DNA from 2 places in the Comamonas aquatilis genome. Region 2 is predicted to be linked to the other one. Evidence: predicted binding sites of a transcription regulator. Region 2 holds the regulator's gene; the other holds the start of a gene.
What was found. Region 2 encodes sigma-54, which starts transcription at its own class of promoters, with help from an activator protein. Its sites were predicted from a motif close to TGGCANGNAANCTGCTTT; they were not measured.
Positions count from the first base shown of each region.

Region 1: the regulator sigma-54 is predicted to act here: its motif matches at 5,045-5,062, upstream of ACNAZA_RS15845 (BMP family protein).

Region 1 is NZ_CBCSIW010000014.1:98,119-109,066, reverse strand. It holds gene ybiB (DNA-binding protein YbiB) at 1-894, shown strand, start outside; gene cobA (uroporphyrinogen-III C-methyltransferase) at 939-1,739, shown strand; gene ACNAZA_RS15855 (acyl-CoA thioesterase) at 1,831-2,331, opposite strand; gene ACNAZA_RS15850 (BaiN/RdsA family NAD(P)/FAD-dependent oxidoreductase) at 2,497-3,786, shown strand; gene ACNAZA_RS15845 (BMP family protein) at 3,835-4,875, opposite strand; gene rpsU (30S ribosomal protein S21) at 5,303-5,515, shown strand; gene ACNAZA_RS15835 (GatB/YqeY domain-containing protein) at 5,639-6,085, shown strand; gene ACNAZA_RS15830 (LysR substrate-binding domain-containing protein) at 6,207-7,127, opposite strand; gene ACNAZA_RS15825 (tartrate dehydrogenase) at 7,211-8,299, shown strand; gene ACNAZA_RS15820 (VF530 family protein) at 8,454-8,705, shown strand; gene ACNAZA_RS15815 (EamA family transporter) at 8,722-9,609, opposite strand; gene ACNAZA_RS15810 (hypothetical protein) at 9,800-10,357, opposite strand; gene ACNAZA_RS15805 (winged helix-turn-helix domain-containing protein) at 10,434-10,787, shown strand; gene pmbA (metalloprotease PmbA) at 10,870-10,948, opposite strand, start outside.
Region 2 is NZ_CBCSIW010000021.1:49,624-60,571, forward strand. It holds gene ACNAZA_RS18810 (ABC transporter permease) at 1-291, opposite strand, end outside; gene ACNAZA_RS18815 (sugar ABC transporter ATP-binding protein) at 288-1,808, opposite strand; gene ACNAZA_RS18820 (sugar ABC transporter substrate-binding protein) at 1,865-2,812, opposite strand; gene ACNAZA_RS18825 (aspartyl/asparaginyl beta-hydroxylase domain-containing protein) at 3,185-4,108, shown strand; gene ACNAZA_RS18830 (RNA polymerase factor sigma-54) at 4,191-5,792, opposite strand; gene lptB (LPS export ABC transporter ATP-binding protein) at 5,890-6,666, opposite strand; gene lptA (lipopolysaccharide transport periplasmic protein LptA) at 6,663-7,334, opposite strand; gene ACNAZA_RS18845 (thiol:disulfide interchange protein DsbA/DsbL) at 7,491-8,141, opposite strand; gene ACNAZA_RS18850 (SPOR domain-containing protein) at 8,244-8,984, opposite strand; gene argS (arginine--tRNA ligase) at 9,018-10,727, opposite strand; gene ACNAZA_RS18860 (DUF2214 family protein) at 10,866-10,948, opposite strand, start outside.

The DNA.
Region 1 (10,948 bases), on a different contig from region 2:
GGCGCGTTCTGCATCGCCATGCGCTTCAAGGGCGAAAGCGCCCAGGAGCTGGCCGGATTTCTGGATGCCACGCAGCAGCGTCTGCCGGCTTGGCCCTCAGCCTCGACTGCAATCCCCGTCGTGGTGCTACCCAGCTATAACGGTGCGCGCAAGCTACCCAATCTGGTGCCGCTGCTGGCGGCGCTGCTAGCCCGCCAGGGCTTGCCGGTACTGGTGCACGGTTGCGATACCGAAGACAAACGGGTCAGCACAGGTGCTGTATGGCAGCAACTGGGCTGGCCGGTGCTGCAAAAACCAGCTCCCCTCGCAGCAGGTCAGATGGCCTGGATGCAGACCCGCCATCTGCTGCCCTCGCTGGAGCGCTTGCTGCAGGTGCGCCGCCAGATTGGCTTGCGCAACCCCACGCACAGCATCGTCAAACTGCTCAATCCCTTGTACGGCCCGGGCACAGCGGTTGCGGCACAGCGCAGCCTGCTGCTGGCCAGCTACACCCATCCCGACTATGCCCATCCCATGGCCGAGACCCTGGCTCTGCACAGCGCCAATGCGCTACTGCTGCGCGGAACCGAAGGCGAAGCCGTGGCAGCGCCCAACCGCGAACCCGCCAGCCTGGGCCTGATTGACGGCCAGATCTGCTTTGAGCGCAGCGCGGTTCACAGCAGCCAGCTCAGCAGCCAAGCCGCGGGCGACGAGCCTGCGGCGCCAGAACTGCCCCTGGGGCTGAGCGCCGCCCAGACGGCCCAGCGCATTGAAGCCATGCTGGCAGGCACGCTGGCGATTCCCGCACCGATTACCCAACAGATAGCCCAGATTCAGGCCATGCACCGCGCTGTTTACCAGCCCGGTGCCGAAGCCATGGCCCAGGTGCAGAGCTTTCACCGCTGCCCGGACTGAGCACACAAAATTTCGCCCCACAGGCAAGCCCCACAGAGACCGCCATGCCAAGCACGAACAACACCCCACTTCACCCCGGCCAATGCACGCTGGTAGGCGCCGGCCCGGGCGACCCCGAGCTGCTCACCATCAAGGCGGCCAAAGCCATTGCGGCAGCCACGGTCTTGTTTGTGGACGATCTCGTCAGCGATGCCATCACCGCCCACGCCAATCCGCAGGCGCGCATGGTTTACGTGGGCAAGCGCGGAGGCTGCAAGAGCACGCCCCAGGCTTTCATTGAAAAGCTGATGATTGCCGCCGTGCAAGAGGGAGAGAAGGTGGTGCGCCTCAAGGGCGGCGACCCCTTCATCTTTGGCCGCGGCGGCGAAGAGGTGGAGCATCTGCGCCAGGCCGGTATCGAAGTACAGGTCATCAACGGCATCACCTCGGGCCTTGCGGGCCTAACCAGCCTGGGCGCGCCGCTGACCCACCGCGATCGTGCCCATGGCGTGCTCTTCATGACAGGTCATGCCAAGCCCGGTGACAGCGGCCCCGACTGGCGCCAACTGGCCGCCACCGCCCATGCAGCCAAGCTCACCCTGGTGATCTATATGGGCGTGAGCAGCGTGGAGCGCATTACCGAAGACTTGCTGGTCGGCCTGCCCGGCAGCACACCCGTGGCTGTTATCCAGCACGCAAGCTTGCCCCAGCAGCGCCATGCGCTCACATTGTTGAAAGATCTGCCCCAGTGCATTGCCGACAACGGCCTGGGCAGCCCCAGCATCATCGTCGTAGGTGACGTGGTGCAAGGCGTGGCCGCCTGGCAAGACCGGCAAAACGCACAGCCGCAAGCCGCTGTGGCCTGACGCCACTCAGCGCGCCTGCGCTTTGGCCTGGCGCGCCACAAACCAAAGACAAGCAGCAAAGCCGGCCCCTCAAGAGAGGCTGGCTGCAGGTTCAGGGTGTGACGTTCGCGCTGGTCGTCACGCGAATCTGGGCAAAACGCTCTGCCATGTCCTTGCGTAGCTCCTTGCGGATGATGGCAGCCTGCCAGCGGCGCTTTTCTTCATCGCCCTGAGGCTCCAGCGGCGGCACCAGTGCAGGCTTTTTGTCATCATCCACCGCCACCATGGTGAAAAAGCAGCTGTTGACATGGCGCACCACCTGGCTGCGGATGTCCTCGGCCACCACCTTGATGCCGATTTCCATGGACGACTTGCCCGTGTGATTGACGCTGGACAGAAACGTCACCAGCTCGCCCACATGGATGGGCTGCAGAAACATCACCTGATCCACGCTCAGCGTCACCACATAACGGCCCGCATAGCGGCTGGCGCAGGCGTAGGCCACCTGATCGAGCAGCTTCAAGATGGCGCCACCGTGCACATTGCCCGAAAAATTGGCCATGTCCGGCGACATGAGCACCGTCATGCTCAGCTGATGGGAAGGGGTATTCATGGGCGGCAATTTTAGATTTGAATACTCGCCAGCGCTTGGCGTCCACGCATATTCCCCTGCGACTTCCGCAGCCGTGCAGATTCGCCCGGATAAGCCTGTGCCAAGGCCTGCGCAAGCCGCTTCTGGGACAATCGCCCCCTGTTCCTGCCCTGCTCCTTTGTCTGAATGTCTGCGCACGCCCCGTCCTCCTCCCCTGTTTTTTTTGATGCCGTCGTCATAGGTGCCGGCGCTGCCGGCCTGTTTTGTGCGGCGCAGGCGGGCCAGCGCGGCCTCAAGGTGCTGCTGATCGATCACGCCGAAAAAGTGGCCGAGAAAATCCGCATCTCCGGCGGCGGGCGCTGCAACTTCACCAACCGCGATCTGGACGTACGGGCGCCGCACAAGCATTTTGTGGGGCAGAACCCGCAGTTCTGCCGCTCAGCCCTGTCGCGCTTCACGCCGGCCGACTTCATTGCGCTGATGGACAAGCACGGCATTGCCCACCACGAAAAGCACAAGGGCCAGCTGTTTGCCGATCGCTCGGCCGAGGACATCATCGCCATGCTGCTGGCTGAATGCGCGGCAGGCCAGGTGCAGCGCTGGCAACCTTGCCGGGTCAAAAAAATAGAGATTTTGGCCAGCAGCCCAAATGAGGAAAGCGCTGCAAGCTATCAAATCGATACGGATCGCGGCCCGGTGAACGCCACCAGTCTGGTGATTGCCACCGGTGGCCTGAGCATTCCCAAGATTGGCGCCAGCGACTTTGGCTACCGCCTGGCCCAGCAATTCAATCTGCCGCTGGTGGAGCGCACGCCCGGCCTGGTGCCCATGACGTTTGACGGCGATGCCTGGCAGCCTTATGCCCAGCTGGCAGGCCTGGCCCTGCCGGTTGAAATCAGCACAGGTAGCAAAAAAGAGCGCATGGCCTTCAACGAGGACTTGCTGTTCACCCACCGCGGCCTGTCCGGCCCGGCCGTGCTGCAGATCTCCAGCTACTGGAAACCCGGCACGCCGCTGTTCATCAACCTGGCCCCCGAGGTGGATTTTGAAGCCGAGCTGCTGGCAGCCAAGCAACGCTCGCGCAAGCTGATTGCCAATGAGCTGACCCAATGGCTGCCTGCCCGCCTAGCCGATGCCTGGGTGCAGCAGGATGCAGCCTGGCAGCGCCCGATTGCCGAAGCCTCGGACAAGGCCTTGATTGCGCTGGCACAAAAGTTCTCGCGCTGGGAGATCACGCCCACGGGCACCGAAGGCTATAAAAAAGCCGAAGTCACGCTGGGCGGCGTGGATACCAAGGTGCTGTCGCAGCAGACCATGGAGTGCAAAAACCAGAGCGGCCTGTATTTCATCGGCGAGGTGGTGGACATCACCGGCTGGCTGGGCGGCTACAACTTTCAGTGGGCCTGGGCCAGCGCCGCAGCCTGCGCCCAGGCGCTGGCCGAGCGCTGCCAGAGCCTGATGGAGCAAGCATCCTAAGCGCTTGAAGCACGCTGCAGGACGCCAGCAAAGCTGCCGCCCAGGCTTTTATATGGAGAACTCCGGCCCGTTATAGGCCTCTGGCACCTTGAGCTGACCCGAGGCAATCGCGCGGCTGGCCTGCTCCACGCGGCTGCGTACGGCAGCGGGCACATCGGCCGCGGTGGTCAGGCGCACGGCGGCCGGGTCCTGCAAACCGATCTTGACAATGCCGGACTGCGGCGCAGCATTCACCGTCATGTCCTTGACGGCCTGGAACACGCCAATGCCCACATCGGCCCAGGCCGAGGCCACAAAAACCTGTGCATCGACCTGCGTCCAGTCGATCACATTGCCGATCTGGCGCACCTTTTTCTCGCGGCAAGCGCGCGTCGCACCATCGCGGCCCGCATTGAGCATGGTGAAGATCACATCGGCCCCGGCCGCAATCTGCGCCTGCGCCACGCGATAGGACAATGCGTTGTCGTCCTGATCTCCCGAGAAGTTGGTCAGCAGCTTGACCCGGGGATTGGTATCGCGCACACCGGCAGCATAGGCTGCGCGACCCTTGAGGCCTGGCGGCACGCGAATGCCCGACATATGACCGACCACGCCGGTTTGGGTCGTCAACGCCGCCAACACTCCGGCCAGATAGGCCGATTCCTCTTGCAGCACGTCATAGCTGCTCAGATTGCTGCCCTGCACCAGCCCCTGGGTGACCACAAAGCGCGTACCGGGAAAGCGCGGCGCCACTTCGGCCACGGCTTGGTTGTTCTGGCCGCCATGGGCAATCACCAGCTGAGCGCCCTGCTCGGCCAGCTGCGTGAGCGCCGGCACCAGCAGCTCTTTTTTGGGCGCAATACCGTCGATGAAACGCGTCTGTACGCCCAGCTCGGTTCTGGCCTTTTCCAGTCCGCGCCAGCCGGCTTCCATAAAGCCCTTGTCGCTGCGCGAGCCCGCAAACAGACCACCGACCACCAGATTTTTGTTGGCAGGCTGGGCCGCCGGGCTGGCGCAACCACCCAGGACGAGCAAGCCCGCACCGCCGGCAGCCGATGCCAGCCACTGGCGACGCGAAATCAGATTCTGTGCAACACACTCCAACACCATAAGAACTCCTGGATCAACAACAGCAGAGATTGATGAATTGATTTCTCAATTCAAAAACAAAGAAAATCAATTTCCAAAACTGTATACAAAACAGCTGAAATCTTCACTGCGACAAACCCGCTCAGGGTCGCTACGTACCATTGCAGCTATCTTGAGCACTTCTGTTGTGATAGCAAGTGATGTGCCAGGACACAGGCATTCCGCAGAGCCAACCGCTGCCCTGCCATGGTTTGCAGTGCCGCGTAAAATGGGACTTGCGCAGTTATTTCGACAGAGCCTTCTCAATCGTTTATAATGCTCGACTTTGCTGGCATTACCCCGTCGGCCATACTAGTTAATAGAGACGGGGAACAACCGCTGTACATGGCTCACAGGCCCGATCTCCCGTGAACCCTCTAGCAGCACAGATATCTGGAAATATTCGCTAATGACTACCATCCGCGTTAAAGAAAACGAGCCCTATGAAGTTGCCCTGCGCCGCTTCAAGCGCACCATCGAGAAGCTGGGTCTGCTGACCGATCTGCGTGCTCGTGAGTTCTACGAAAAGCCTACAGCCGAGCGCAAGCGCAAGAAGGCTGCTGCCGTGAAGCGCCATTACAAGCGCGTTCGCAGCATGCAACTGCCTAAGAAGCTGTACTAATTCGTTAGGACAGTCGGCCGTTAAACGCCGCAAACCCGCGCTCGGGACGCCAGGCGCGGGTTTTTTGTTTTCTGGCCACCGCTTCTGATTCAGGCGGTGACCTCCATCACCAGGAGAAAAGCCATGAGCTTGAAAGCCCAGATCACCGAAGACATGAAGAACGCCATGCGCGCCAAAGACAGCGTGCGCCTGGGTACCATCCGCCTGCTGCAGGCCGCGATAAAGCAAAAAGAAGTGGACGAGCGCGTGGAGCTCGATGACGCTGCCGTCATCGCCATCGTCGACAAACTGCTCAAGCAGCGCAAGGATTCCATCACCGCCTTTGAAAGCGCCAATCGCCAGGATCTGGCCGACGTGGAAAAAGCCGAAGTGGAAGTGCTCAAGGTCTATCTGCCCCAGCGCATGACCGAAGCCGAAATCACCGCCGCCGTCCAAGCCATCGTGGCCGAAGTCGGTGCTGCCGGCCCCGGCGACATGGGCAAGGTCATGGGCGCCGTGAAGTCACAGCTGGCCGGCAAGGCCGATATGGGCCTGGTGTCTGCCGCCGTCAAAGCCGCACTGGCTCCCTGAGGCGGATTCACGCCACTCCGAAAAGCGCCTGCGGGCGCTTTTTTGCGTTTGAAACGCGCTAAAAACTATCAATTGAATAGCTACCCACACTTACAAGCAAAAGGCTAGCGGCATATTTCATTCAAATCTGCGTGGATTTCTCCAAGCCGGAGTTTTCAAAGAACGCCTGCAGAAACTCCACGGCCACGCGTACCTTGGCCGAGCGGCTCAGGCGTGCCGGGTATACGGCCCAGACATTGGCCTCCTGCCGCCAGGCAGGCAGCAGCTGCACCAGGGTTCCGGCAGCCAGCTCGGCGCGCACATCCCATAGCGAACGCAGCACCACCCCATGCCCGTCCACCGCCCATTGCACGGCCATCTCGCCGTTGTTGGTCGATAGCGGCCCCGTCACCTTCAGCGTGCGCTCTTCGGCCCCGGCGCGCAGCTTCCATACGCCGAACGGGTGGTCGCGCTCCTTGATCACCAGGCAGTCATGGGCGGCCAGTTCATCCACGCTGCGCGGCATGCTCTTGCGCTGCAGATACGCAGGCGCAGCGCACAGCACGCGGTGATTGGCCGCCAGCTGGCGAGCAATCAGATGCGGTGCAATCTCGTCGCCCACGCGCACATCCAGATCAAAGCCCTCGGCCGCCACATCCACAATGCGGTCGAACACCTCCAGCCTCAGCTGCATACCGGGGTGAAGCGCTATCAACTTCGATAGCGCCGGCGCCACCACCTTGCGCCCGAAGCCAAAGCTGCAACTCACGCGCAGCAGGCCGCGCGGCTCGCTCTTGGTGGTGCTGACTTCTTCGACCAGATGGTCGATATCGTCCAGGATGCGCTGCGCCCACTGAAACACCCGCTCGCCCTCTTCCGTCACCGCCACCCGGCGTGTGGTGCGGTGCAGCAGCTTGACGGCCAGCTCCTGCTCCAGCAGGCGAATACGCTTGCTCACATAGGCGGGCGAGGCCCCCAGCTCCAGTGCCGCCGCAGCAAAGCTGGCGCGGCGCACCACGACCTGAAATACACGCAGATCTTCCGGCAACAGGTTTTTGAACACGATCTGTAAACAATCAAAGCACGATAGAACAATTCACTTCATTACAGCATGGTTCAGAATCAGGCCCATACCAAGGAGTAGCCATGTCCCAAGTGAAGAAGATTGCGGTAATTGCCGGTGACGGCATTGGCAAGGAAGTCATGCCCGAAGGCCTGCGCGCCCTGGAAGCCGCCGCGCAGAAGTTCAATTTGCCGCTGGAATTCCACCACTTCGACTGGGCGCATTGCGATTACTACGCTGCGCACGGAAAAATGATGCCCGACGACTGGAAGGCCCAGCTCAGCGGCATGGACGCCATCTTCTTTGGCGCCGTGGGCTGGCCAGCCACCGTTCCCGACCATGTCTCGCTGTGGGGCTCGCTGCTCAAGTTCCGCCGCGAGTTTGACCAGTACATCAATCTGCGCCCGGTGCGCCTGTTCGAAGGCGTGCCCTGCCCACTGGCCGGCCGCAAGCCCGGCGACATCGACTACTACGTGGTGCGCGAGAACACCGAAGGCGAGTACACGGCGCTGGGCGGCATCATGTTCGAGGGCACGGAGCGCGAGATCTGCATTCAGGAATCGGTGTACAGCAAGAAGGGCTCGGAGCGCCTGCTGAAATACGCTTTCGATCTGGCCCAGAGCCGCAGCAAAAAACATGTGACGCTGGCCACCAAGAGCAACGGCATTGCGATCAGCATGCCCTGGTGGGACAAGCAGGCCGATGCCATGCACCAGCACTACCCCGATGTGGTGCTGGACAAGCAGCATATCGACATTCTGACAGCGCGCTTTGTCCTGCAGCCGGGCCGCTTTGACGTGGTGGCCGCCACCAATCTGTTTGGCGACATCCTGTCCGACCTGGGCCCGGCCACCACGGGAACGATTGGTCTGGCACCCTCGGCCAACCTCAACCCCGAGCGCACCTTCCCTTCGCTGTTCGAGCCGGTCCACGGCTCGGCTCCGGATATCTACGGCAAAAACATTGCCAACCCGATTGCCATGGTCTGGTCGGCCGCGCTGATGCTGGATTTTCTGGGCCACAGCCAAGGCCCATGGCGCGAAGCCCACGATGCCATCGTGACCGCGATCGAAGAGACCCTCAAAACCGGACCCAAGACACCCGACCTGGGCGGCTCGGCCAACACCACGCAAGTGGGCCAGGCGATTGCGGCCGTGATTGCCCAGGGCTGATAACGCTCTGCAATTAATAGCTGCTTGCGCTTGATGAATCAGCGCAAGCAGCATTTTTGGCACGGATGCTCATGCCGCTTGTCGTCTGCTGCGCAGCGCCTGCTCAATAGCCCAAGCCAGGACAGGCTTGCGGCCGCTGCACCACAATTGCGCCATGACTAATTCTGAACAGCCACGCAACCCTTTGCATGGCGTGACGCTGGAGCGCATCGTCACCGATCTTGCGGACTACTACGGCTGGGCGGGGCTCAGCGATCGCATCCCCGTGCGCTGCTTTGCCGTTGATCCCAGCGTCACCTCCAGCCTGCGCTTCCTGCGCAAAACCCCCTGGGCCCGCGAAAAAGTGGAGAGCCTTTACCTCTACATGCTGCGCGAGCAGCGCCGAAACGCCCCTCGCCAGCCCTGAAGCAGCGCCGCCCGGTTCAGCGCCGCATCCAGCGCCCTCCAAACTGATTGACCATCATGCCCAGCAGCACGCCCACCGTGCCCAGCCATTGCACGCCGCTGGGAAATTCGCCCAGCAGCACCATGGCCGACAACAGACCTATCACCGGCACCAGCAGCGATAGCGGTGCCACGGTGCTGGCGGCGTAGCGCTGCAGCAGCCGCGTCCACAAGCCATAGCCCAGCAAGGTCGAGAGCAGGGCCAGATAGGCAATCACGCCCAGCTCGCGTGCCCCCACCTGCTGCAGCTGGGCCAGCACGGCATCGCCGCCCTCCAGCCACACGGAAAGCCCTAGCAGCGGAGCAATGGGGAACACGCTGGTCCAGACGATGAACGACACGGGCTCATACGAGCCCTGTTTGGCCGCCACGCGCGTGAGCAGATTGGAGCCCGCCCACATGGCCGCAGCCCCCACGGTGAGCACAAAGCCCAGCAGCGTCATATCCGCCGCACCGTCGCCGTGTGCGGCACCAATCAGAATCAGGCCGCCGATGGCAATCGTCAGGCCCAGCCATTGCCAGCGCTGGGGCTTCTCGCCCAGCATGACGGCCGCCAGCAACATGGTGATGAAGGCCTGGGTCTGCAACACCACCGAGGCCATGCCCGCAGGCATGCCCATCTTCATGCCGGCAAACAGCAGGCCGAACTGGCCCACGCCCTGCACCAGCCCATAAGCCGCCAACAGCCCCCAGGAGAGGTTTTTGGGCGGACGCACGAACAGCAGAAACGGCAGCGATGCCGCGACAAAGCGCAGCGCGCACAGCAGCAGCGGCGAGAGCGTGTCCAGCCCCCATTTCATGACCACGAAATTGAGCCCCCACACGACGATGACGATGATGGCGCTGAACCAGTCAGCCCGGCTCATGCCGGACTGGGATGCGCAAGAGGCTGAACTCATGAAACGCTCACTTGCAGTTGTTGTTATGTGAAGAACCGAGTATGGCCGAGGCGGCATGCCTGCGCTCTGCCAAGCACTCCTGTCACCGGATTTCGATTAAAACAGGGCGATAGCTCAATCGAAACAAGCGCTCAATGCTCTTGTTTCGAGAGCTGCATCAATGCAGCTTGTAAGCACTGCCTGGGCGCGGCAGCAGACTCAGCAAGGCCTTGACGGTGTAGAGCACCATCAGCGTGCCGCTCAAGTCCCCCAGCACCATGAATACTAGGCCTTTGAGGCTGACCTCTGCTGCGCTGAGCGCAAACCACAGATGGTGCAGCAAAGGGCTGGTAATCGCATAAGCCAGACTCAGCACCAGCAGCCGCGCCGGAGTGAGCTGCTGCAAGCTGGCGCCCAACCCATACCAGCGCTGCGCCAGCTTGTACGTGGCATAAGGAGCCAGCGCGGCCAGAACGCCACCCGCGAAAGCGCGCATGCCATCGTCCGGAAAAAAGTAAAAGTGGCAGACCAGCCAGGAAGCCAACAACAGGCCAACGGCCCCAGCCTCGGCAAACAGCAGCGTGCAAACCAGGCGCATTCCGGCAGGCAGATAGATGTAGTTGATGCCGGTGACAAACTTCAACGAAGAGAACAACCATTCATTGAGTAGCAGCGCCAGCAGAAACATCAGCACGGTTGTCACCACCATGGCCAGCTCGGCCCATAAGCTCTTCATTCTTGTAGCGGAACTGTCTTTTGAGAGAGCGGTATTATCTGCTCTGCCGTGCACGCATTCTCGCTGCCGCAGCCCAATGAAGACCTCTCTATCCGCCGATATCTACCTGCGTTTTCTGCAACTGGCCGAGGCCATTCGCGGGCTGCCCACGCTCCCGGCGCTGGACCCGCTGGAGGAGCGCATGCTGGGCCTCATCGCCAATGCGGGTGCGCGTCAGGAGCGGCTTAGCGTGCGCGACATGATGGCCAAGAACGAACTGGGCGCACCGGCCACCATTCACACGCGCCTCAAATCCATGCGCGAAAAAGGCTGGATCGAGCTGGCCGATACCGAAGACGCACGCCGCAAGCAGCTGGAACTGACCGAGGCAGCACGCCAGCATTTTGAAAAACTCTCGGCCTGCATCGTGCAAGCGGCCCGCGACGCCTAGACCTCTGCGCCCAGTCAAGCGATACCCATGAAAAAAGCAGCCCAAGGCTGCTTTTTTGTTGAGCCGACTGCCTCCAGGGCCATCAGCTGCCAGCCACCTTCATGCGATTGATCAGAATCGAGCCCACGGTCTTGGCACCGTAGTTGTAGGCATCGGCACCA
Region 2 (10,948 bases):
ACTCACGGCTGCACTCAGCGCCAGCACGGAGCCCACGGACAGGTCGATGCCCGCAATGATGAGCACAAAAGTCATGCCGACAGCCATCACGGCCAGGGCCGGAATTTCATTGGCGATGGACAGCAGCGTCTCACGCGTGAGGAAGTACTCGGACTGGCTGCTGAACAAGGCCACCATGGCCACCAGCACCACGAAAAGGCCGAGATAGGTACCCAGTTCCTGGCGCAAGGCGCTGCGCACAGGCTTGGTGTCTGGCGCCGCAGCGACAGGAGTTGAAGAGGTTGAATTCATAGTTGTTCTTTCACGGGCTCGCCAGGGCGCGATGCATCGCCAAAAGCGGCTTCCAGCAAGGCTTGGGTCGTCCACTGGCCACGCTCAAAAGTGGCCACAATGCGACCGTCATGCATGACGCTGATGCGGTCGCACAGCTCCATCAGCTCGCGTAGATCGCTGGACACCACCATCAGCGCCTTGCCCTGGGCCGTCATGGCATCGAGCTCGGCATACAGGTCGGCGCGGGCGCCAACGTCCACGCCGCGCGTGGGTTCGTCCAGCAGCACGATGGGGCAGTCTCGGTGCAGCCAGCGGGCAAAAATCACTTTTTGCTGATTGCCGCCGCTCAAGGTGCCTACCGGTTGCTCGGCGTTGTGCGCGCGAATGCGCAGGCGCTTGACCATGCGCCGGGCCAGATCCGACTCCACCGCCGGTTTGAGCCAGCCCGCACCGGAGACCGAGCCCATATGGCTCAGCGAGGTATTGACCCGGATGGACTGGGACAGCAGCAGGCCTTGTGCCTTGCGGTCTTCCGTGACCAGCGCAATGCCGGCCCGAGTGGCCTGCATGGGGCTGCTCCAGTTAGGAGTCACGGAACAGGTGGACAAGCCCTGGGCCAGGCCGGTCAGCTCGATCGAGCCGGCATCGGCCTTGTCGGCACCATACAGCAGGCGCAGCAGCTCGGTACGGCCTGCACCCACCAGTCCGGCCACGCCCAGCACCTCGCCAGCGCGCAGTTCCACATCCACGCCCTGCACCAGCTTGCCGCGTCGCAAGCCCTGGGCCCGCAGCAGCACCGAACCGGCCTTGCGACGCGGCTTGGTATCCAGCGACTCCACGGCATGACCCACCATGCGCTCCACCAGCTCGGGCTCGCTCAGGCCTTGCATGGGCAGCACATCCACCAGGCGCCCGTCGCGCAGCACGGCCACGCGCTCGGACACGCGCTGCAATTCTTCCAGGCGGTGCGACACATAGACCAGGGCCACGCCCTGAGCCTTCATCAGATCGATCTGCTCGAACAGATGCTCGATTTCCTTGGCGGTCAACATGGCCGTGGGCTCATCGAGCACCAGCACGCGGTTGCCATCGCGCAGATTGCGGGCAATCTCCACCATTTGCTGCATGCCTATGCCCAGCTGCCCCACGGGCGTGAAGGGGTCGATATGCTGCAAGCCCATCTTGGCCAGCTGCGCATGGGCAGCTTTGGCCAGGGCATCGCGATCCAGCCAGCCCCAACGCTGGGGCAGGCGATCGAGCAACAGATTTTCGGCCACGGTCAGGGTGGGCACCATGCCCAGCTCCTGCAGCACCATGCGCACGCCAAGCGCTTCGGCCTCGGCACGGGATTTGGGCGCGAACGCCCGACCATTGAGCTGCATGATGCCGCGCGAGGGAGTCACCAGACCGCACAGCATTTTGGACAGCGTGGATTTGCCGGCGCCGTTCTCCCCCGTCAGCGCCAGACATTCGCCGGCGCGCAGATCGAGGGAAACGCCATCCAGCACGGTGCTTGGACCATAGTCCTTGCCCATGCCTTGCAGCGTCAGCACCGGCGTGCCGCGCCGCCCCTGGTGGTTGTCGGCAGCAATCACTTGGTCACCAGCACCACGTCCGTTTTCACTTCGGCAGGCATCTGGGCCTGCGGCGTCTTGTTCTTGACGGCCTTCAGCGCTTCTTCAATGCCGAAAACCGCTTGCTTGGCCGCAAACTGGTCTGCGGTGGCCAGCACGCGGCCATCCTTGAGCATGGGCGCAATGGCGCGAATGTTGTCGTAGCCCACCACCAGCACCTTGCCAGCCTTGCCGGCGGCCTTGACGGCAGCCACAGCGCCCAGGGCCATGGAGTCATTACCGGCCAGGAGAGCCTTCAGGTCTGGGTTTTCGCGCAGCATGCCGGCGGCCACCGTATTGCCCTTGTCGATCTCCCACTGGCCCGATTGCACGCCAACCACGTTCATCTTGGCTGCGGTCATCGCATCCTTGAAACCCGCCGTGCGCTGTTGCGCATTGGTGGTGGTGGACACGCCCTCGATGATGCCGACCTTGTCGCCCGCCTTGAGCTGCTTGGCCAGGTGTTCGCCCACCAGGCGAGCGCCCACACGGTTGTCGGGGCCGACGAAAGGAATGACCAGGCCTTTTTCCTTGAGGGCGGCGGCGTCCAGGCGGTTGTCGATATTGACCACGCGCACACCCTTGTCCACCGCCTGTTTGAGCACCGGCACCAGAGCCTTGGAGTCAGCCGGGGCAATCACCAGCGCATCCACCTTCTGGGCCACCATCTGCTCGACCATCTTGATCTGGGCGGCGGTGTCGGTTTCGTTCTTGATGCCGTTGCTCAGCAGCACGTACTCGCCTGCGTGGGCTTTCTGGTGCGCCTTGGCACCGTCTTCCATGGTGCGGAAGAACTCATTGGCCAGGGATTTCATGACCAAGGCCACCTTGGGCTTGTCCTGGGCTTGAGCTGCCGGAGCCCAGACGCCAGCCAGTGCCAAGGCTGTCAGACCGACCGAAACCACTGCGTGACGACGTTGCAACATACCGCTCTCCCGGGCCTCAGGCCCATCAATTTGGAAAAAAGGGCCGGATTATAGGTTTGTCATCGGTATTAACCCGAGCCCACGCAAATAGACCTCAAGCGCTCAATCCCTTAACCGAGTCCTTGTTTTATAGGCTCAGGCTTTGTGCATAGGGGTAGGAATAATCCCCTGCCTGTCTAGACGTCGATTTCTCCCGTCGACGAGCGGCCCGGCGGCACCAAGCCGGACCGATATTCAGTGGATCGGCATCAATATCGACTCAAGCCATTGAAGAGTAGGCGCCTGCAGCTATCAACTTTGAGAGCCCTCAAGAAAAACGCTGTTTGACCTGTGCCATGGCCTCGGCTGGAGCACCCCGGTAAAATTGCCGCCATGGCAAAAATCATCGTCCTGGCATTGGTAGTGCTGTTTTTCGGTTGCGGGCTGTACATGCACCTGCGCGGCAAGGTGCGTCACAAGGTGGTGAAGCAATTGTTTGATCATTCCACCTTCACCGCGCCCTTCAACGTCTTCATGCTGATGTTCAGCAAGGTGCCGCGCACACCCTATCTACCCACCAGCACCTTCCCCGAGCTGGCGCCGCTGCAAGCCAATTGGCGCGAAATCCGCGAAGAAGCTGTCAATCTGCAAAAAAACATGCAGATCAAGGCCGCCGCCAACAATGACGATGCAGGCTTCAACTCCTTCTTCAAGACCGGCTGGAAGCGCTTTTATCTGAAGTGGTATGGCGATGCCCACCCCTCGGCCATGGAGCTGTGCCCCAAGACCACGGCGCTGGTCAAATCCATTCCCAGCGTGAAGGCCGCCATGTTTGCCGAGCTGCCGCCCGGCGCCAAGCTCAATCTGCACCGCGACCCCTATGCGGGTTCGCTGCGCTACCACTTGGCCGTGCTGGCACCCAATGACGACCGCTGCATGATCGAAGTGGACGGCACACCCTACAGCTGGCGCGAGGGCGAAGGCGTGATCTTCGACGAGACCTATATGCACTGGGCAGAGAACCGCTCGGAAGGCAATCGCATCGTGTTGTTTTGCGATGTGGAGCGCCCCATGACCAACGGCTTTGCCCAGTGGCTCAATCACTGGCTGGGTAAGAACGTGGTGGCCGCCGCCAGCTCGCCCAACAACGAGGGCGATCCCCGCGGCATGATCAGCAAGCTGTTCAAGATTTCCTTCTACGCCGGCAAGTACCGCCGCGCCTTCCGCAGCTGGAACCCCACGTTCTACAAAGTGCTCAAATTCGGGCTGATGATTGGCGTGCTGGCTTTGTTCATCTGGTGGTTGATACCGAATTGATTGATACCCCCTGAGGCGCTTTGCGCACCAAATTAAAAAGCCGCTGAGCATGGCATCAGCGGCTTTTTTTGTTGGGCGTGGCTTACAGCGCCTTGCGCAGCGTGGTGGTCGGGATCTTCAGCTGCTCGCGGTACTTGGCCACGGTGCGGCGGGCGCATTCAATGCCTTGCTCCTTGAGCATATCGGCCAGCTTGGCGTCCGACAGCGGTTTTTTCGTGTCTTCCGCGTCCACAAACTGCTTGATCAACGCCCGCACGGCGGTGCTGGAGGCGCTGCCGCCGGTCTCGGTGCCCAGGCCCGAGCCGAAGAAGTACTTGAGCTCGAACGTGCCCTGGGGTGTGGCCATGTACTTGGCCGTGGTCACGCGGCTGATGGTGGATTCGTGCAGGCCCAGGGCATCGGCAATATCGCGCAGCACCAGCGGACGCATGGCCAGCTCGCCATGCACAAAGAAGTTTTTCTGCCGCTCCACAATCGCTTCCGACACCCGCAAGATGGTGTCAAAGCGCTGCTGGATGTTCTTGATGAACCAGCGCGCTTCCTGCAGCCGCTGCTGCAGTGCCGCATGGCCTTCGCTGTTCTTGTGGCGGCGCAGCACGCCGGCATAGATGTCATGCACCTTGAGCCGCGGCATGACTTCGGTGTTGAGGCGAACGGAAAACTCCATCCGGCCCGAGCCGACACGCACCGGGCGCACGATCACATCGGGCACCACGATATGGCGTTCCACATCCACGAAGCGGCGGCCGGGTCGCGGCTCCAGCCGCGCAATCAGGGCCAGGGCCTCGCGCAGAGCCTCCTCGCGCGCGCCGCATAGGCTGGAGAGCTTGCGCATATCGCGTCGTGCCAGCAAGTCCATGGGCTGGCAGCACATGGACAGGGCCAGCTGCAGCACATCCCAGTGCTTTGCTGTCGTGCCCTCATCTTCGGCCAGACGAATCAGATCGCGCAGCTGCAGCTGCAGGCATTCGGCCAGATCGCGTGCGCCCACGCCCACGGGCTCCAGGCTTTGCAGCAGCTTGAGCGCCATGGCAAAGCGCTGCTCCAGCTCTTCGCGCTCTTCTAGGTCGTCACAGGCCAGGCTATAGGCCAGATCTGCCAGCGGCTCTTCCAGATAACCGTCGTCGTTCAGCGATTCGATCAGAAAGCGCAGCGCTGCGCAGTCTTCGGCACTCAGACGCAAGCTGAGCGCCTGGCGGTGCAGAAAATCGCTCAGACTCTCATGCTCGCGTGCTAGGTCGATGGCGTCGGTTTCCTCGTCGCCATCGCTTTTGCGGCTGCCGGACGAGGAGGGGCCATCCCATTCGCTGCTGGATTCGCCACCCCACTCCCCGTCTTGTCCGTCGGCGCCGTCGCCGCTCCAGTCCAGCGTCTCGGGAGTTTCAGCGGTCGGCGCCTCAGCTATGGTTTCCGAAGCTGTTTGCGCTGATGAATATTCAGATTCAGATGAGTAGTTATCTGAAGTGCCCATGGATTCAGCGGTAGCCGCTTCCATAGCAGGAGCATCCATCGGCACATCGGCGGCGTCGTCGCCATCGCGCTCCAGAAACGGGTTGTCCACCAGCATCTGTTCAACTTCCTGCGCCAGCTCCAACGTGGACAGTTGCAGCAGCTGAATCGACTGCTGCAGCTGCGGCGTGAGCGAGAGATGCTGGGATACGCGTAAGGACAGGCCCGGCTTCATCAACTGAACATCCTTGATGTGCAAGCGCCCCCGGCATGTCCCCGATGCAGGGACAGCAGCCACAGAAAACGGGGGAGCGCGGAGGTCAACTCACGCATCACATGCGGAAGTGTTCGCCCAGGTAGACGCGGCGCACATCGGCGTTGTCCACAATCTGCTCTGGCGTACCTTCGGCCAGCACATGGCCGTCGCTGATGATGAAGGCGTGGTCACAGATACCCAGGGTTTCGCGCACGTTGTGGTCGGTAATCAGCACGCCAATGCCGCGCTCTTTCAAGAAACCGATGATGCGCTGGATTTCGATCACCGCGATGGGGTCGATACCGGCAAACGGCTCATCGAGCAAAATGAAGCGCGGCTGCGTGGCCAGGGCGCGGGCGATTTCCACCCGGCGGCGTTCGCCCCCGGACAGGGCCAGCGCAGGAGACTGGCGCAGATGCTCCACGCGCAATTCCTTGAGCAGATTGTTCAGCCGCTTGTCTATCTCTTCCTTGGAGAGCAGCTTGCCTTGCTCGTCCTTTTGCAGCTCCAGCACGGCGCGGACGTTTTCTTCCACGCTGAGCTTGCGGAAAATCGAGGCTTCCTGCGGCAGATAGGACAGTCCCAGGCGCGAGCGCTGGTGAATCGGCATATTGCCCACGGAATGACCGTCGATGAAGATCTCGCCGCCATCACTGCGCACCAGACCCACGATCATGTAAAACGAGGTGGTCTTGCCCGCGCCGTTGGGGCCCAACAGGCCGACGACTTCGCCTTTTTGCACGGACAGAGACACGTCCTTGACCACCTTGCGGCTGCCATAGGACTTGGCCAGATGCCTGGCCTCCAGGCGGCTGTCCGCTTCGCCGCTGCGCAGGGTGCTGTCACGACTCATTTCTTGTCACCTGCCTTGTCGCTGGCTTTCTCACCGCCCAGCGTCATGCTCTGGCGCAAGGGCTCGGCCTTGGGCTGGGCCGGCTTGGGCTGGGCACCGGGCGTGCCGTCCTTGGGCGCCATGATGGCGCGCACCCGACCGCCCTGGCCCACGGAGGAGCTGGGCAGGCCGCCGCTGGTCTTTTGACCATCGACGGTATAGACGTCGGTGATGTTGTTGTAGACGATGACCGAGCCCGTGACCTGGTCGCTGAGCTGACCGCCACGGTAGCGGCGCATCTCGCCACGGCGAATGAATTTGACGATATCGGCCTTGCCGTCGTACTCGATGACCTCACCCTCGCCTTCGATGAACTCATCGGACTGACCGGGCTCGGTGTCGCGTTTTTGGCGGAAGAAGGCACGCTTGCCCGGCTCGGCCTTGACCACGCCGTACTGAAAGCCTTCGGCATCCTGGCGCACATCCAGCTGCGTACCGCGCAACACGATGGTGCCCTTGGTCATCACCACATTGCCGGTGAAAACGCTGGTCTGCTGAAGCTCGTCGTGGCGCAGTGCATCGGCCTCGATGTTCATGGGCTTGGCGCTATCGGCCTTTTCGGCATGCGCCGTGCCGGCCAATACGGCAAAAGCCGAGGCCAGCACGAAAGAGAGAAGTCGTTTGGTCATGGAGGGCACGTTTCTTGCATACATTGTAGTCATTCCCTTTTTGGCGCCGCCGCAAACATACACCGGCCCGGATCAAAACCTCGCCCTACGGGTATGAAAAAGCCCGCTCAGGCAGACCTGGCGGGCTTTTGGGATGTACAAGCTGCGCTCGCCGTATCAGCCTTTGCGGCTGGAAACGATCAGGGCATTGACCACGCGCAACACATTTTCCATGTTGCCGGCCTTGGTGCCGTCCGTGTAGTACTTGCCGGCCACGCCCATGGCTGGCACGCCTTCCACGTCATAGGCCTGCTGCAGCTGGGTTGCCTTGCGCACCTGGTTGGAGACGGTAAAGGAGTTGTACATCTCCTTGAACTTGGCCACATCCACGCCCTGCTTGCCGGCCCATTCGAAGATGGCGTCATCGGTAGCCAGACGGTTGCGTTCTACGTGAATGGCATGGAATGCCTTGGCGTGCAGCGTACCCAGCAGATTCATGCCTTCCAGGGTGTAGTACAGCTTTTGCTGAGGCACAAACGAGGCATTGAAGGCCACGGGCACGCGGTTGACCACCACATCGGCAGGCGCTGCGTTCTTCCAGGCCGCAAACGTGGGCTCGAAAACATTGCAGTGCGGGCAGCTATACCAGAAGAACTCGATCACCTCGACCTTGCCGGCGGGTGCGCTGACAGGGGCTGGCTTGCTCAGCTTGAGGTAGTCCTTGCCTTCCTTGAAGCCTGCAGCCTGAGCCCAGGTGGCGGAGGAACCCAGTGTCAAAGCACCAGTGGCTGCAGCAGATGCAACCAGAGAAAATTCGCGGCGTTTCATCAAAACCAACTCCTAAATCAGGTCTGCAGTGTCAGAGGCCATCAGCCATAAAAAGTTCAACCCAGCTCGGCAACCCGGCACAGACCGGGCCTCAGAGATGTTTTACCTTGCGGCACGAACCAGGGTGGAATCCACACCGGCGCCGTCGAGCTTGCCCTTGAGCTGCTCGGCCTCATCGCGCTTGTTGAACGGACCCACGCGCACACGGAACACGGTGATGCCGTTTTGCTCACGCTCGCTGACCCGAGCTTCCCAGCCCAGCATGGCCAGCTTGGCGCGCTGCGCCTGGGCTTCCTTCTCGCCACGGAAAGCACCGGCCTGCACAAAGTAGTTGAAGCCGGGCTCGCCGCCGGTAGCCGCCACGGCAGCTGCTTTTTCCTTGTCGGCACGGGCTTTTTCGGCCTTCTCGGCGGCAGCGGAGCGCTCCTTGACCAGATCGCCCAGCGGATCACCCGTGGCCGGTTTGACCGGCTTGGCAGGATCGACGTGGGGCTGGGCAGGCGTGACCGGCTTGCCGGTCACGGGGTCCAGCGCAGCAGTGCCGGTGGCCGTGACCGGAGCCACCGGCGTGCTCGGTGTCACAGGCACGCCAGGCGTTTCCACGGCAGCCGGCGGCACAGCAGGAGTCGGTAGCGGCGCACGGCTTTGCAGCGGAGCGTTCGGGTCCCAGTTCTTGTTGCGCTCAGCCTCGACGGCATCGCGATCCGTGTTGTTACCACCCTTGTTCAGAAAGGGAACGGGCACCTTGGTCACATAGACGGCCACGGCCAGAGCCGCCGCCAGGCCAATGACCATGCCGAAAATCAGCCCCAGGATGGTGCCGCCGCGTTGCTGCTTCTTCATAGGTCGCTAAAGGCTTTCCGCTTCACGCTTTGATTACATGCGCTCGGGTGCGCTGACACCCAGCACAGCCAGACCATTGTGCAGCACCTGAGCGGTGGCTGCGACCAAGGCCAGGCGGGCCAGCTTGAGCTTTTCATCATCCACCAGGATGCGTTCGGCATCGTAGTAGCTGTGATAGCTGGAAGCCAGATCGCGCAGGTAGAACGTCACGTCATGCGGAGCATTGCCTTCGGCAGCGGCCGTCAGCATCTCGGGGTACTTGGCCAGCAGCAGCATCAGGGCCTGGGCTTGCGGGCCTTCCAGCGCCGACAGGTCCACGTCCTTGAGCGACGGCAGGCCGGCGCCGCCGGCTTCTTGCCAGGCACGCAGCACCGACTGGATACGCGCATGGGCATATTGCACGTAATACACGGGGTTGTCGTTGTTCTGGGCCACGGCCAGATCCACGTCAAAGGTGTATTCGGTGTCGGGCTTGCGGCTGAGCAGGAAGAAGCGCACGGCGTCCTTGCTGGTCCACTCGATCAGATCGCGCAGCGTCACATACGAGCCGGCACGCTTGCTGATCTTCACCTCTTCGCCGTTCTTGACCACGCGCACCATGGTGTGCAGCACGTAGTCGGGGTAGCCCTCGGGAATGCCCACGTCGGCAGCCTGCAGGCCGGCGCGCACGCGGGCAATGGTGCCGTGGTGGTCGGTACCTTGAATGTTCACCACCTTGGTAAAGCCGCGCTTGAACTTCTGGATGTGATAGGCCACATCGGGCACGAAGTAGGTGTAGCCGCCGTCGGTCTTGCGCATCACGCGGTCTTTGTCGTCACCGTAGTCGGTGGACTTAAGCCACAGTGCGCCGTCTTGCTCGTAGGTCTTGCCGTTGGCGATCAGGCGCTTGACGGTTTCCTCGACATGGCCGTTCTCGTACAGGCTCGATTCCAGGTAGTACTCGTCGAACTTGAGATTGAAGGCCTGCAAGTCCTTGTCCTGCTCGTTGCGCAGATAGGCCACGGCGAACTGGCGAATGTTGTCGTAATCCTCAACATCGCCATTGGCCGTGAACTCGCGATCATCGGCCTTGATGGTTTCCTTGGCCAGGAAAGCATTGGCGATGTCGGCAATGTAGTCGCCGTTATAGAAATTCTTGGCCAGCGGGTTCTCGCCGTCGGTAGGCCAGCACTCGTCACCGGGCTTGAAGCCCTTGGCACGCAGCTGCGTGCTCTTGGTCAGGGTGTCGATCTGCACGCCCGCGTCGTTGTAATAAAACTCGCGGTGCACCTTCCAGCCCTGGGTGGAGTACAGATTGCTGATGGCATCGCCAATCGCAGCCTGACGGCCGTGTCCCACGTGCAGCGGCCCTGTGGGGTTGGCGGAGACGAACTCGACCAGAATGTTTTCGCCACGGCTGGCCTGGTTGCCGAAACCGGCTCCCTGCGCCAGCACTTCGCGCACGATCTGCTGCTTGGCGGCGGGCTTCAAGCGAATGTTCAAAAAGCCGGGGCCTGCAATTTCAATCGCATCAACCCATTGCTGGAAAGCCGGTGTGGCTTCCAAAGCGGCTTTGAGCTGTTCGCCCAAAGCGCGCGGATTGGCTTTGAGCGGCTTGGCCAGTTGCATGGCCGCCGTACAGGCGAAATCGCCATGGGCTGCCACTTTGGGGTTTTCGAACGCAGCGCGTGCGCCAGCGCCGGGCGAGAGTGTTTCGAGCTCAGCAGCCAGGGCTGCGAGCAATTCCTGTTTGACGGAGAGCATGCGGGGGATTTTACGTGCCTGCCCTCACCTGCGCTGACTCGCTGGATTGCGTGCAAGCAACAAGTCGTTGCAACGCAGCATTCTGAGGGGGCGAGACCAGCCCGTGAAACCGGGTTCACCCGGCACGGCCCAGGCGTTTTACATGCCCCGCGCCCAGAAAATCGCCACCACGGCAATCACCGGCACCACATGGGCCTGCCACATCACCCATTTGCGGGTTT